2 regions of the Streptomyces sp. NPDC101194 genome follow, and region 1 is predicted to be linked to the other one. Evidence: riboswitches for the same ligand, from Rfam matches in the RefSeq annotation. Region 1 holds a riboswitch; the other holds the start of a gene.
The links. A riboswitch is a leader RNA that binds a small molecule or an ion and turns the genes downstream of it on or off. The one in region 1 is predicted to bind cobalamin.
Positions count from the first base shown of each region.

Region 2: another riboswitch for cobalamin. It lies ahead of ACIRP2_RS34295 (prenyltransferase/squalene oxidase repeat-containing protein); the one in region 1 lies ahead of ACIRP2_RS26750 (CoA-acylating methylmalonate-semialdehyde dehydrogenase).

Region 1 covers NZ_JBIWOS010000008.1:5,049-12,259, reverse strand. The annotation lists gene ACIRP2_RS26760 (enoyl-CoA hydratase/isomerase family protein) at 1-1,038, opposite strand, end outside; gene ACIRP2_RS26755 (acyl-CoA dehydrogenase family protein) at 1,035-2,180, opposite strand; gene ACIRP2_RS26750 (CoA-acylating methylmalonate-semialdehyde dehydrogenase) at 2,186-3,685, opposite strand; cobalamin riboswitch at 3,877-4,062, opposite strand; gene ACIRP2_RS26745 (ABC transporter substrate-binding protein) at 4,111-5,031, shown strand; gene ACIRP2_RS26740 (short-chain fatty acyl-CoA regulator family protein) at 5,035-6,411, opposite strand; gene aceA (isocitrate lyase) at 6,880-7,211, shown strand, end outside.
Region 2 covers NZ_JBIWOS010000013.1:434-7,644, reverse strand. The annotation lists gene ACIRP2_RS34310 (ABC transporter ATP-binding protein) at 1-763, opposite strand, end outside; gene ACIRP2_RS34305 (energy-coupling factor transporter transmembrane component T) at 760-1,947, opposite strand; gene ACIRP2_RS34300 (hypothetical protein) at 1,952-2,872, opposite strand; gene ACIRP2_RS34295 (prenyltransferase/squalene oxidase repeat-containing protein) at 2,869-5,481, opposite strand; cobalamin riboswitch at 5,624-5,764, opposite strand; cobalamin riboswitch at 5,837-5,976, shown strand; gene ACIRP2_RS34290 (hypothetical protein) at 6,073-7,211, shown strand, end outside.

The DNA of each region.
Region 1 (7,211 bases):
GTCGATCGGGGCGAAGTACCGGTCCACGTCCGCCGGGGTGACGGCCTTCAGCGTGGCCGGGGACCAGCGCGGATTACGGTCCTTGTCGATGACCTGGGCGCGGATGCCCTCGACCAGGTCGGGTGAGGACAGGGCCGCGCAGGAGACGCGGTACTCCTGTTCCAGTACGCGTTCCAGCGGTCCGAGGTGGCGGGCCCGGCGCAGCGCCGCCAGGGTGACCTTGACCGCAGTCGGGGACTTGGACAGCAGGGTGTCCGCCGCGTCCTTCGCCGCGGGCACGCCCGAAGCGAGCAGCCGCGCGACGATCTCCTCGGCGGTGTCGGCGGCGTAGCAGTGGTCGATCCACTCGCGTGCGGCAGAGAGTCCCCCGGTGGGAGGTTCTGCCACGTGCCGCTCCAGGACGGCGTGTACGGAGTCCGCGGCCAGCTCCCGGGCCAGCGCGGGCAGCGCCGACGCCGGTACGAAGTGGTCGGCGAGCCCGCACAGCAGCGCGTCGGCGGCGCCGATGGGGGCGCCGGTGAGCGCCAGGTGGGTGCCGAGTTCCCCGGGGGCCAGCGCGAGCAGGTACGTGCCGCCGACGTCGGGGACGAAGCCGATCCCGGTTTCGGGCATGGCGACCTTGGAGCGCTCGGTGACGATACGGACGCTGCCGTGGGCCGAGATCCCGACGCCGCCGCCCATCACGATGCCGTCCATGAGGGCGACGTACGGCTTGGGGTAGCGGGCGATCAGGGCGTTGAGCCTGTACTCGTCGCGCCAGAAGTCCGCCGAGGCGGTGCCGCCGGTGCGGGCGTCCTCGTGGATCGCGCGGATGTCCCCGCCTGCGCACAGGCCCCGTTCACCGGCGCCCTCGATGACGACCAGCTCGATCGCGGGGTTGTCGGCCCAGGTCGTGAGTGCCTCTTCGACGCGGAGCACCATGGGGCGACTGAGGGCGTTGAGCGCCTTGGGGCGGTTGAGGGTGATGTACGCGGCGTGGCCCTCGGTACGCAGGAGGACGTGGTCGGGGCCGGGGCCGGTCTGGGTGTCATGGGTCATCGCAGGTTCTCCGTGAGTCCGCGCGCGACGATGACGCGCATGACCTCGTTGGTGCCTTCCAGGATCTGGTGGACCCGGAGGTCGCGGACGATCTTCTCGATGCCGTACTCGCTGAGGTAGCCGTAGCCGCCGTGCAGTTGGAGGGCCGCGTCGGCCACGGCGTATCCGGTGTCGGTGGCGAACCGCTTGGCCATCGCGCACAGCCGCGGGGCCAGCGGATCGCCCGCGTCCAGGGCCTCGGCCGCCTGCCGGACCAGTGCGCGGGCGGCGGCCAACTCGGTGGCCATGTCGGCGAGCCGGAACTGGAGCGCCTGGGCGTCCAGCAGCCGGGTGCCGAAGGCCTCGCGTGTGGCGAGGTACGACAGGCTGCGGTCGAGGGCGCTCTGGGCGCCGCCGAGCGAGCAGGCGGCGATGCCGAGGCGGCCGCCGTTGAGGCCGTTCATGGCGATCCGGAACCCGTCGCCCTCGGCGCCGAGCCGTCGGTCGGCGGGAATGCGGGCGCCGTCGAGGATCACCTGGCGGGTCGGCTGGGCGTTCCAGCCCATCTTCTGTTCGTTCGGGCCGAAGGTCACCCCGGGGTCGTCGCGTTCGACCACGAACGCGGAGATTCCGGCCGGGCCCGGCGCACCCGTCCGGGCCATGACCACGTAGACGCCGGCCGCCCCGGCACCGGAGATGAACTGCTTGACGCCGGTCAGTACGTAGTGGTCGCCCTGCCGCTCCGCGCGGGTGCGCAGGGCGGCCGCGTCGGAGCCGGCTCCCGGCTCGGTGAGGCAGTAGCTGCCCAGGAGGGCAGCGGAGCAGAGGCCCGGCAGCCAGCGTTCGCGCTGGGAGCGGTCGCCGTAGCGGTCAATCATCCAGGCGACCATGTTGTGGATGGACAGGTAGGCGGCGATGGAGGGGCAGCCGGTGGCGAGGGTCTCGAAGACGAGGACGCCGTCACTACGGGACAGTCCGGAACCGCCGTGCTCCTCGCGGACGTAGACCCCGCCGAGGCCCAGGGAGGCCGCCTGGCGGATCACGTCGACGGGAAAGTGCTTGGTCTGGTCCCAGACGACCGCGTGGGGGGCCAGCTGCTCCTGCGCGAAGTCCAGGGTCACCTCGGCGAGGGCGAGCTGGTCCTCGGTGAGGGTGGTGGTCACGGCGCTCACCCCATCGTCGGGATGGTGAAGCTCGCGCCTTCCTTGACCCCGGAGGGCCAGCGCGAGGTGACGGTCTTCGTACGGGTGTAGAAGCGGATCGAGTCCGGTCCGTGCTGGTTCAGGTCGCCGAAGCCGGACCGCTTCCAGCCGCCGAAGGTGTGGTAGGCGACGGGCACCGGGATGGGCACGTTGACGCCGACCATGCCGGTGTTGACCCGGCGGGTGAATTCGCGGGCGGTGTCCCCGTCCCGGGTGAAGATCGCCACACCGTTGCCGTACGGGTGCTCGCTGGGCAGACGCAGCGCCTCTTCGAAGTCGGCGGCCCGGACCACGGACAGGACGGGGCCGAAGATCTCCTCGCGGTAGACGCGCATCTGCGGGGAAACCCGGTCGAAGAGCGAGGCCCCGGCAAAGAAGCCTTTCTCGTGCCCGGGGAGGGTGAAGTCCCGCCCGTCGACGACGAGTTCGGCTCCCTCGTTGACGCCGATGTCCACGTAGCGGCGGACCCGGTCGAGGGCGTCCCGGCTGACGAGGGGCCCGAAGTCGGCTTCGGGGTCGTCGGACCGGCCGATCTTCAGCGTTGCGATGCGCTGCTCAAGGGCGGCGACCAGGCGGTCGGCCGTCTCCTCCCCCACGGGTACGGCGACCGAGATGGCCATGCAGCGCTCGCCCGCCGAGCCGTAGCCTGCGCCGATGAGAGCGTCGACGGCCTGGTCGATGTCCGCGTCGGGCATCACGATCATGTGGTTCTTGGCTCCGCCGAAGCACTGGGCGCGCTTGCCGTGGGCCGCCGCGGTGGCGTAGATGTGCGCGGCGACAGGAGTGGAGCCGACGAACCCGAGGGCCTGCACACGCGGGTCCTCGAGGAGGGTGTCGACGGACTCTTCGCCGCCGTTGACGACGTTGAGGACGCCCGGCGGCAGCCCGGCTTCGAGGAACAGCTCCGCGAGCCGCAGCGGTACGGACGGGTCGCGCTCGGACGGCTTGAGGATGAACGCGTTGCCGCAGGCAAGCGCGGGGGCTGCCTGCCAGAGCGGGATCATGGCGGGGAAGTTGAAGGGGGTGATGCCTGCGACGACGCCGAGCGGGGAGCGCAGCGAGTGCACGTCGATGCCGGTGCCAGCATTGTCGGTGAACTCGCCCTTGAGCAGGTGCGGGATCCCGGCGGCGAACTCGACTACCTCCAGGCCGCGTTGGAGATCACCGTGAGCGTCGGCGACAGTCTTGCCGTGCTCGGCGGACAGCAGCCGGGCCAGGCTGTCCCGCTCGCCCTCGACGAGTTGGAGGAAGCGCAGCAGCACGCGGGCCCGTCGCTGCGGGTTCCACTGGCCCCATTCCGCCTGCGCCTCCTCGGCGTTGGCGATGGCGGCCTCGGCGTCGGCCCGTCCGGCCAGGGGTACGCGCGCCTGGACGGCGCCGGTGTTGGGGTCGTACACGTCGGCGAAGAGACCGGACATACCGGTGGTGTGCTTTCCGCCGATAAAATGGGTGAGTTCACGGACCATGGGTGCCTGCTCTCGTCAGGTTGGATCCGGGGATGGCACGGCGAACCGGCGGACGGCACCCGCATGGGAGTGCGCCGCTGTGGTACGCCGTGAGAACTACGAGCGCATGGAAGTGGTGTGTGTGCGCTCCGCCGGATCACCAGGGTCGTGGGTACAAACCGGTGCCATGCGTGTCTGCTCCATCCTCGTGGACAACACGGAACATCCGCGGCCGGTATCCTGACTCCCGGATCCCCGCGTGCCGCCCGCCTTCCCGACAGCCCTCGTCAGTGGCGTGTGGATGGCAGCACACTCCCCGGTCACAGTGGCGGGACCGTGCCGGTTTCTCACCGGCTTCCCTGCACCGCGGACCTTGTGCCACGAACATATAGTTGGACGTCCTAGTAAGTCCAGACCCACCACTCGGGCGGGCCTAGAGTCGCGGTATGCGCATCGTCTCCCTGCTCCCGGCTGCAACGGACATCGTGGCGGACCTCGGGCTTGTCTCCGACCTGGTCGGACGCACCCACGAATGCGACTGGCCGCCCGCCGCGGTCGCCTCCGTGCCCGTCGTCACCCGCGCCGAATTCGACGCGGACGACCTCAGCAGCCGGGAGATCTCCGAGGCGGTCGGCGGGGCCGCCCACTCCGGCTCCTCGCTCTACACCCTGGACACGGTGGCGCTTGCCGCGCTCGCACCGGACGTCCTGCTCACCCAGGACCTGTGCGATGTCTGCGCGGTGTCCTACGAGGACGTCTCCCGGGCGGTGCGCGTGATGGACACCGGTCCCCGGGTGCTGAGCCTGGAACCGACGACCCTCGGCGATGTCCTGGACTGCCTGGTCACCGTAGGAGACCTGCTCGGGGTACGGGAGCGGGCCGAGCGGCGCCGCACCGAGCTGCACGACAGGCTCGACGAAGTCCGCCGGCTCACCAGGGGCCGGAATCGGCCGCGGGTCGTCGCCATCGAATGGCTCGACCCACTGTGGCCGGCGGGCCATTGGGTCCCGGAGCAGATCGCCGCTGCGGGTGGGGAAGCCCTGCTGGCAGCGCCCGGTGAGCACACGAAGCCGATGACGTGGGAGTTGGTACGCGCCGCACGCCCGGATGTGGTCCTCGTCCTGCCCTGCGGCTTCCCGCCCGAACGGACCCTGGCGGAGATCGGCCTGCTCACCGGACTGCCGGGCTGGGAAGAGCTGCCCGCCGTGCGTGCCGGGGAGGTGTGGGTCCTGGACGGTCCCGCGTACTTCAACCGGCCGGGCCCGCGCGTGGTCCGCGGCGCCGAGGTGCTCGCCCACGTCCTGCACGGTGTACGGGCAGGGGATCCGGTGACCGAGGCGGAAGCCCGACGGCTGGGCCGGGCGTGATGCTCACGCGCGGTCGGGGGCCACGGGGTAAGGAATAAAGGTGCTGCTGTTCTCGTCGACGGCCAGGGGCCGTCCGAGGGGCGGCACGGCACGCTGGGGGCAGTCGAGCCGTTCGCAGAGCCGGCAGCCCATACCGATGGGGGTGGCCGCCGCCGCGTTGTCGAGGTCGAGGCCCTCGGAGTAGACCAGCCGGGAGGCGTGCCGGATCTCGCAACCGAGGCCGATCGCGAAGGTCTTGCCGGGCTCGCCCCAGCCGCCGCGGTGGCGGGTCACGGCGCGCGCGGTCCACAGGTACCGCTGCCCGTCGGGCATGGCGGCGACCTGGACGTGGATGCGGCCGGGCGCGGCAAAGGCCTCATAGACGTTCCACAACGGGCAGGTGCCGCCCGCGCGGGAGAAGTGGAATCCGGTGGCGGACTGTCGCTTGGACATGTTCCCGGCCCGGTCGACCCGGACGAAGGAGAAGGGAACCCCGCGCAGCCTGGGGCGTTGCAGGGTGCTGAGCCGGTGGCAGACGGTCTCGTAGCCGAGACCGAAGTGGTCGGTGAGCCGCTCGATGTCGTACCGGAACTCCTCGGCAGCCGCGTGAAAGGCGCCGTACGGGAGGATCAGCGCGGCCGCGAAGTAGTTCGCGATGCCGATCCGGGCCAGGCCGTGCGCGGGGGAACCCTGCGCGAAGTCCTCGGCGGCCAGCCGGTCCAGCTCCGCCCCGTACTCCAGCAGGGCTAGCTGGGTGGCCATCCGGAACGCCTGCTGGCCCGGCCGCAGCCGCCCGGACAGGTGCAGGACCCGAGCCCCGGCGTCGAAGTGGTGGAGGCGGTCGGAGTCGGACGCGAGACGGATCCCGTGGTGGCCGGTGAGGCGGTCCGACAGCATCCGGACGACCTCCCCGGGACGGAGACCGATCCGCTGAGCCAGGGCTTCGGCGGCGAGGTCGGTGTCGTGGAGGTAGTTCTGGCGGCGGTAGAAGAACTCTCGGATCTCCTCGTGTGGTGAGCGCGGCGCGGCCGGGCCACCGTCCCGCCCGTCCTCGGTGTCCGCCAGTCGCTCCGCCAAAAGCTGGCTCCGCCGGCCCAGGTCCAGCAGCACGGAGGCGACGGCCGGCATCCGGGCGGCCAGTTCGGCCAGGTCGGAGGGGGAGACCCGGGCATCGGCGACCTCGCTCGCCAGAGCCTCGCGGAGATCGGCGACGAGTCGGCTGGTGTCACGCTCCGAGAAGAACCCGGGGTCGACCCCGAACGCCTCGGTGAGCCGCAGCAGGACGGGCACGGTGAGCGGGCGGGAGTCGTGCTCCATCTGGTTGAGGTAGCTCGGTGAGATGCCCAGCACCCTGGCCAGATCGGCCTGGGTCATGCGGCTCTCCTCGCGCAGCCTGCGCAGCCGCGTACGTCTTGCTCACCTGGCTCGTTCGGCTCGTTCGGCTCGTTCGGCTCGTTCGGCTCGTTCGGCTCGTTCGGCTCGTTCGGCTCGTTCGGCTCGTTCGGCTCGTTCGGCTCGTTCGCTTCAGGCTACGCGCGATTCTCCCGCCGCCAACCTTTGCAACCTTGGCAAATCCGTGCCGGAAGATTCGCAGAACTTGGCACATGTACCTCATTGATGGCACTGCGTGCCGCTGCCAGAGTCTGTCGTGCGGCCCGCCGGACCCGGCGGCCCAGGCGGACAGTTCGGGCACGGCTCATGCCCTGACGTCGGAGATCCCGGCAGTCCGACCCGGCTGACCTGCATCATTGCTCAGCTCCTCCCCAGGTGGGGCCGGCGGCCGCAACCCACGTTCAAGGCACACAGTGCCAATTTCCCGTCTCTAGGGACAGGCATTGGCAGAAGCGACTGATGGAGACGGTGACGGTCATGGCAGACACGAACACGACGGCTGCGGCCGAGCAGCTGGCGCGGCGGTGGGCCACGGACCCGCGGTGGGCGGGCATCGAGCGGACGTACACCGCCGAGGATGTCGTCCGACTCTCGGGCAGCGTCCGCGAGGAGCACACCCTGGCCCAGCGCGGCGCCGAGCGGCTGTGGCGTCAGCTCCACGAGCAGGACTACATCCACGCCCTCGGCGCGCTGACCGGTGGCCAGGCGGTGCAGCAGGTCCGGGCCGGGCTCCAGGCGATCTACCTGTCGGGCTGGCAGGTCGCCGCCGATGCCAACCAGGCCGGGCACACCTACCCCGACCAGAGCCT
Region 2 (7,211 bases), on a different contig from region 1:
TGGAGAGCGGGAGCGGGGCCCAGCCGGCGGCGCGGCCCAACTCCACGATGGGCGGTGCGATCGAAGACGTACGGAAGATCTCCGCAGGCGGGCCGGACACCACGCGGCCGTCCCCGGGGAGGTGGATGACCCGGTCGGCGTACTGGACGACGCGCTCCAGGCGGTGTTCGGCGAGGAGGACGGTGACGCCGAGGTCGTGGACGAGGCGGGTGACCGCGGCCAGGACCTCTTCGGCGGCGGTGGGGTCGAGGGCGGAGGTGGGCTCGTCCAGGACGAGGATGCGGGGGTGGGCGGTGAGGACGGAGCCGATGGCCACGCGTTGCTGTTGGCCGCCGGAGAGTTCGTGCAGGGAGCGGTGGCGCAGGTCGGCGAGGCCGAGGAGGTCGAGGGTCTCCTCGACGCGCTTGCGCATCGTGGCGGGCGGGACAGCCAGTTGCTCCATGGCGTAGGCGAGTTCCTCCTCGACGGTGTCGGTGACGAAGCCGTCGAGCGGGTCCTGTCCCACCACGCCCACCACGTCGGCGAGTTCGCGGGGCGGGTGGTCGGCGGTGTCGCGGCCGTCGACGGTGACCCGGCCGTAGAGGGTGCCGCCGGTGAAGTGCGGGACGAGTCCGTTGACGGCGCCGAGGAGGGTGGACTTGCCGACGCCGGTGTGGCCGACGACCAGACAGAGCTCGCCTTCGTCCACGGTGAGGTCCATATCGCGCAGGACCGGCTCGGCCGTGTCCTCGTACTGGACGGTGACCTGGTCGAAGGTGATCACTTGGGTTCCTCGGTGCGCTGGGCGGGGACGGTGGGCCGGGCAGCCGGAGCCGGCGGTGGTGCCAGGAACCCGGCGGTCCCTGCCAGGAGGATGGCCGCGGCCGGAACCAGGGGCAGGGTCGGCCAGCTGAGCGGATAGATGGAGGGGTTGAGCTCGGCGGCGTTGAAGCCGACGTTGGCGAAGAGGAGGACGGCGGAGAGGACCCCGCAGCCGGCAACGGCCCATTCGGCGAAGTGCCAGGGGTCGGGCCGGTAGGTGGTCCGGGTGATGCGGCGGCCGCCGAGGCGGAGCCCGGCGAAGCACAGCAGCGCGCCCGCGCCCATGGCGGGGAGGCCGAGCAGCTTGGGGGCGGTGGCGTCGAGGAGTCCGTAGGCCCCGGTGCACAGGCCGCACATGCCGAGCAGCATGAGGGCGCCGGTGGCCCGGCGGGAGCGGCGGGTGGCGGTACCGGCCCGGCCGTAGCCGCGCGAGTCCATGGCCGCGGCCAGGCGCAGGGAGCGTTCCAGGGCGTCTTCGAGGACGGGGACGATGATGCCGCGCAGGGCGCGCAGGCCCGTGGAGCGGCCGGCCCGCAGCCGTTTGGCCCGGTGTACGCGTTGCACGCTCTGTACGAGTTGGGGTGCGACGCTGAGGGAGACGGTGACGGCGACGCCCAGTTCGTAGAGGGCTCCGGGCAGGACGCGCAGGGCCCGTTTGGGGTTGGCGAGGGTGTTGGCGGCGCCGATGCAGCAGAGCATGCAGGCCAGGCGCAGCCCGTCCGTCGCTGCGGAGAGCAGCGCCTCCAGGGAGACGGGGCCGCCGAGTTGGATACCGGCGTACCAGTCGGGCGTGGGGATGTGAGGGAGGGAGAACAGGAAGTGGTCGCGGGGGGTGATGCCGGTGGCGAAGACCGCGCGGAACAGAACGCGGATGGTGACCACGGTGAGGGCCAGGTACAGGTAGTACTTGAAGCCGCGGGCCCAGGGGGCCTCGGTGCGGCGCATGGTGATGACGTAGCCGAGGACCGCAAGGACGAGGAAGAGCAGCAGCGGGTTGTTGGTGCGGCTGACGGCGGTGGCCAGGGCCAGAGCCCAGATCCACCAGGCGACCGGATGCAGGGTGCGGGGCAGACGGCGGCCGCCCGCGTCCGGCGCCGGGCCGGACGCGGGCGGCTTCACCGGTGCCGCGGGGAGGGCAGGTGCCACGCGGCTACTCCGTACGGCGGCGGCGCTTGGCGGCGAACACGGCGGCGGCGCCGATCAGCAGCACCAGCGCTCCGGTGGCGACGGCGGGCAGGTACGAGCCCACGTCGTGCTTCGCGTCCGCGGCGGGGGCCGCCTCGACGACCTGGGGGCTGGGGGCCGGCGCCGCTGCCGCGGGGGCACTGGCCGACGGGGTCGGGGTGATGCTCTCGGAGGGGCTCGCCGAGGGAGAGGGGCTCTCCGGGGCCGTGGCGCTCGGCGGCGGTGTCGTCGCCGGAGCGGCCGGGGGCGGGTTCTCGGGCTTGGGCCCGGTGTTGACGTTCGGAGGGAGCGGCTTGGCGGTGCGGGTGTCCTGGGGTGTGGGTCCGCCGGTGGGCTTGGTGTTCTTGGCGCGCAGCTGGTCGGGGGTGACGGTGGGCCTGCCCTCGGTGCCCTCGATGTTCGTTCCACCGAAGATCCACAGGTCGACGCTGCCGGGCTTGGGCTTGTAGAGCATGGCGCCGAGCTGGCTGTACTGCCAGGTGTTCTGCCCGGGGTCGGCGTGCCAGTACGACCAGTAGGCGGAGGCGGGCGGGGTCAGGACGCAGTCGTCCTGCTGCGGCGTCGGGAACTGCTTGCCGCCCTGGTGGCCGCTGTAGCCGATCCGGCAGATGAAGGCGGGGCCGTCGTGGCCCGTACCCGTAGTGGCCCAGCCGCCCTGGTTGAGGAGCTCGTAGCCGGTGGTCGGGGTGGTACCACAGGAGCGGTAGACGGGACCGCCCCAGTGGCTGAAGTCCACCGCGAGCACGACCCCCGAGGAGGTGGTGCACTGGCCCATCGGCTGCGGCGCGGCCCCGGCCGGGGCCGCGGTGGCGGCGAGCGCCGCCGCCGCCAGCCCCATCGCGGCGGCCGTTCGCGCCAGCGCCCGCATAAAGCGGTTGTGGCTCATGCCTCGCTCCCCGGCGTCACGCGGCGGCGCTTCGCGGCGCGGGTGAGGCTCCAGCCGCCGAGGGTCAGGACCAGAGCCGCGGCGGCGAGGGCGCCGACCTGGGCTCCGGTGGAGGCGAGCGGACCACCGGCCGACCCGGAGCGAGAGCCGCCCGCAGAGCCGGTGCCGCCGCCGTTCTCGCCCGGCGTCACGATGACGGGCGAGCCGTTGCCGCCGGACGTGCCGCCCGAGGTGCCTCCGGACGTGCTGGGGATCGGCTCAGGGGTGGTGCCGGTCAGGTCGCGGGTCAGGACGCCGAAGGAGATGCCGGTGGTGCCGCCGACGGCCTGGGCGGAGGCGCGCAGGTCGGAGCCGGTCTGGCCGCCCTTGGCGACGTTGAAGCCGCCGTCCTCCTTCTGCTGGGTCGCGAGCCAGGCCAGTGCCTTGTCGACCGCCGCCTGGGAGTCTGCGTCGGGGAGGAGGTCCACGGTCATGGCGGCCATGGCGGTGGAGTCCACTTCGGGGCCGCTGGGCTCGCCGATGAGGCTGACCCAGGCGCCCGAGGGGGTCTGCAGGCTCTTGAGGTAGGCGGCAGGCTCGGCCGCGGCGGTCTTCTCGCCGGCGCGGAGCTGGGCCATGACGCCGAGGGACTGCTTGAAGACGGAGGTGGCGTAGGCGTAGTTGCCCTTGGCCGCGCATTCCTGCAGGGTCGAGGTCTTCGCCTGGCAGGTGATCTCGGAGAGGGCGGCGATCAAGTCCTGGCCGCCGAAGTTCCGGGGGTCGCGGCCCACGGCCTCGGCGAGCACGGCCGCCTTGCCGATGGAGCCGCCGTTCGCGTACTTCGTGCCGACGAGGGTCCACTCGTGGATCCCGCGCTTCTGCCCGTCCTTGCCGCCCTTGTCCATGAAGTCGACGATGCGGCGCAGGGCGGCGTTGCCCTCGCCGGTGGCGGCGAGGGCGTACGCGCCGTCGATGGTCAGGCCGTAGTCGGCGAAGCCGGTGCCGGGCTGGCTCTCGTAGAACCGCCCCTGGACCAGCCGGGACGGGGCCGTCAGGTACGCGACACCCTTCTTCGCGTCGGGCCCCTCACCGGCCGGCGGTGTGGTCGGGGGGTCGGTCGGGGTCGGCGGTTCGACCGGCTTGGCGGTCAGGGCGGCGAGATCGCCGCCGGCGCCCGCGAGCGCGGCCGTCGCCGTGGGGTACAGGCGGGAATCCGTGTCGTCCTCGGCGAAGCCGAACCCGCCTGACGGGAGCTGGCGCTGGGAGAGCCAGGAGACTCCCGCGTCCGCGAACGCCTCGTCACCGAGGGCGCGCAGCGCCTGGGCGGCCCAGGCGGTGGCTGCCGGGTTGCCGGTCGTCTCGTAGTAGACGGCGGGCCAGGCGCCGGTCGCCAGCTGGGACCTCTTGAGGTAGCCACGGGCCTTCTGGAGCACCGCCTCGTGGCCTCCGGCCCGTTCAAGGGCCAGGGCGATCAGGCCGGTGGCGCCCGCCTCGCTCTCACATCCCGGGCTGCCGGGCCGGATGAGGACACTGGTGAACCCGCCGTCCTCGCACTGGAGGACGGTCAGCCGGGCCACGGAACCTGCCGGGGGCGTCATACCGGCGTTGACGAGGGCGATGACGGCCATGGCCTGGGCGTCGGCCTGGCCGGTAGTACGGAAGTCGCCCTTGGTGAAGCAGCCCTTGATCGTCTCGCCGTCGCCGATGTCGCGGGGGCAGGCATACTTCACGAGGTCGCCGAGCAGGTCGTGCCCGCCGAACGCGCGGGGATCCTTGCCGGTGGCCTCGGCGACGAGGGCGAGGCGGGCCGCGGCGGTGGCGTCGGGGATCCCGTCCTTGCCGGCCGGGTAGGCGTACGCGTCGGTCTGCACGGGCGTGGCGAGGAAGTCGGCGATCTTCTTCGCCACCGGGCTCTTGCGGTCGGCCGCCGCGAGGGCGAACACCGCTTCTGTGGTGAGGAAGTGGTTCGGGGTGGTGGAGCCCTCGTCGACGACGCGCTCGCCGTCCGTCAGCGTGCCGGTGACCCAGCGGGTGGTCGCGGGCACGTCGACCCGACCGGCCGGAACCTTGGGCGGAGACGTCGGAACGGTGGGGTCGGGGGTGGTGAAACCGCGAACGTCGTCCGGAGTGAAGGACGGCTTGCCCTTCGTGCCGGCGATGTCGGTGCCGCCGTAGACCCAGGCCTCCACGTCGCCGGGCTTCGGGTGCCGGGCCATGGCCCCCTGCTGGCTGTAGGACCACTTCCGCTGCCCGGGCGAGGCGGTCCAGTACGACCAGTAGGCCGTCGCCTGCGGCGTGAGGACGCAGCTCTCCTTGTCGGGCGTGGGGTACTGCGTACCGGTGCCCTTGCCGATGCGGCAGATGAAGGCGGGGCCGTCGTGGACGGTGCCCTCCATGGTGAACCCGGCTGTCTGCAGCAGTTCGTAGCCAGTGGTGGGGGTGGTGTCGCAGCCCTTCTCCACCTTGCCGCCGAAGGGGCCGAAGTCCACGGCGACGAGGGCGCCGCTGGTGGCTGTGCACTGCTCGATCGGATCGGCCGATGCGGGCGCCGTCCCGCCCGCGAAGGTCACGCCCGCGGCGAAGGTCAGCAGCGCCGCAGATGTGAGCGACAACAGTCCCTTGTGCCCCATGCGTTGCTTTGATTGCTGTGCGGTCCCCACCACGGCCCCTCGTGTCGGCCGGGCGGACCAGCGCGTGGCAAAAGAGCTCCCGCAGCGGGAAGGGCCGCGGGGAAGCCGTTTCGAACCACGCCGTAGTCCGCGACGGCGTTTCTCGCTGCAAAAACCTGGCCCCAGGCATTCCGACTCGCCCGGGACGGTGCCGGGCCTACGGTTGCGGGTCAGCGCCGGATTCCGACCGGCTTCCCCTGGAGCTGAGTGCTTATCAGTCGGAGTGGACCACGCGGAGAAAGACACCGTCAAGGTGGTCTGTGTCTCAGATGACAGGCTCAGGTCCCGCTCGATCGAGACCGCTCTCGACAGCTGGCGGACCCTTGAACACTCGGGTAGCGTCCTGGGCTGCCACATGGGGGAACCTGGTGCGAATCCGGGGCTGACGCGCAGCGGTGTGGGACGGCAGGGGGCCGTCACCGAGCCCGAATGCCCATCTGGTGATGCAAATCCCAAGCCGTACCACGCGTTCGGACGGCCGCCACTGTGCTCCGGGCCGCCCGCCCGCACGAGCCTCGGTCAGGTCGGCGTCCCTCATTCCAGGAGCAGGCCATGTCCCGTCCCCGCACCTCCCGCCGCCTCACGCTCGCGGTGCCCGCCGCGCTCGGAGCCCTCGCCCTCACCGCGCTGCCGGCCTTCGCGACCTCGTCGCCCGCGCAGATCGCCACGTCCAAGACCAATGGTGTGACCTATCTCAAGTCCCTTCAGGCCGCGGACGGTTCGTACGCGGGCAGCGGACTGTCCAACGAGTGGGCGTTCACCACCTTCGCGGCCGCCGGAACCGCCGTGGTGGACGTCTACCCCGGCGGCGACACCACGAAGAACGCGCGCGCCGTCTACCGCAACCTGCTCTCGACGGCGGGCTGGCCGCAGGCCTCCCCGGTGGCCACCGACTACGAGCGCGGCACCCTCAACGCCTACGCCGCCGGTATCGACCCGGCCCGCGTCTCCGCCTCGCGCAACCTCATCGCGCACGTCTACTCCTACTGGCAGACGGCCGAGGCGGGCTACTTCGGCCCGTCCGGAAACTTCAACGGCACCGTCTTCGCCGCCCTCGCGCTGGGCGGCGCCAAGACCCAGGGCGGCACGAACCGCGTTCCGCAGGCGCTGACCGACTCCATGGTCACCCGCATCCGCGCCAACCAGCACGTCGACGGAGGCTGGACCTACCAGAAGGGCGAGGGCAACCCCACCGTTCTGAATTCCACGAGCGACGTCGACATGACCGGCGCCGCCATGGCCGCGCTCTGCGTCTCCGGCGTCTCGAACACCGACGCCGACGTCGTCCAGGCGAAGAACTTCCTCAAGAGCACCCTCGTCTCCCCCAGCGGCGCGTTCAACTCCCTCTACGGGGTCAACACCAGTTCCAACGGCTGGGGCGTCGCGGGCCTCAACGCCTGTGGTTTCAACCCCCAGACCGGCGACTTCCTCACCGGCAGCGGCAAGACGCCGATCGACTTCCTGATAGCCAACCAGTACAACCCGGCGGGGGGCTTCAAGTACAAGCCCTCCGACACCGCGCCGACCGCCTACGCCTCCATCGACGCCCTGCGCGCCGTCGCAGGCGGCGGATTCACCGCTGCCCCGCCCGTCCCGGTCACCCCCGGAGCCCCGCAGTGGGTGGCCCAGTCCACCTTCACCGCCGGGACGGCCACGAAGCTCGCGCTGACCGTCGACGACGGCGCGGGCAA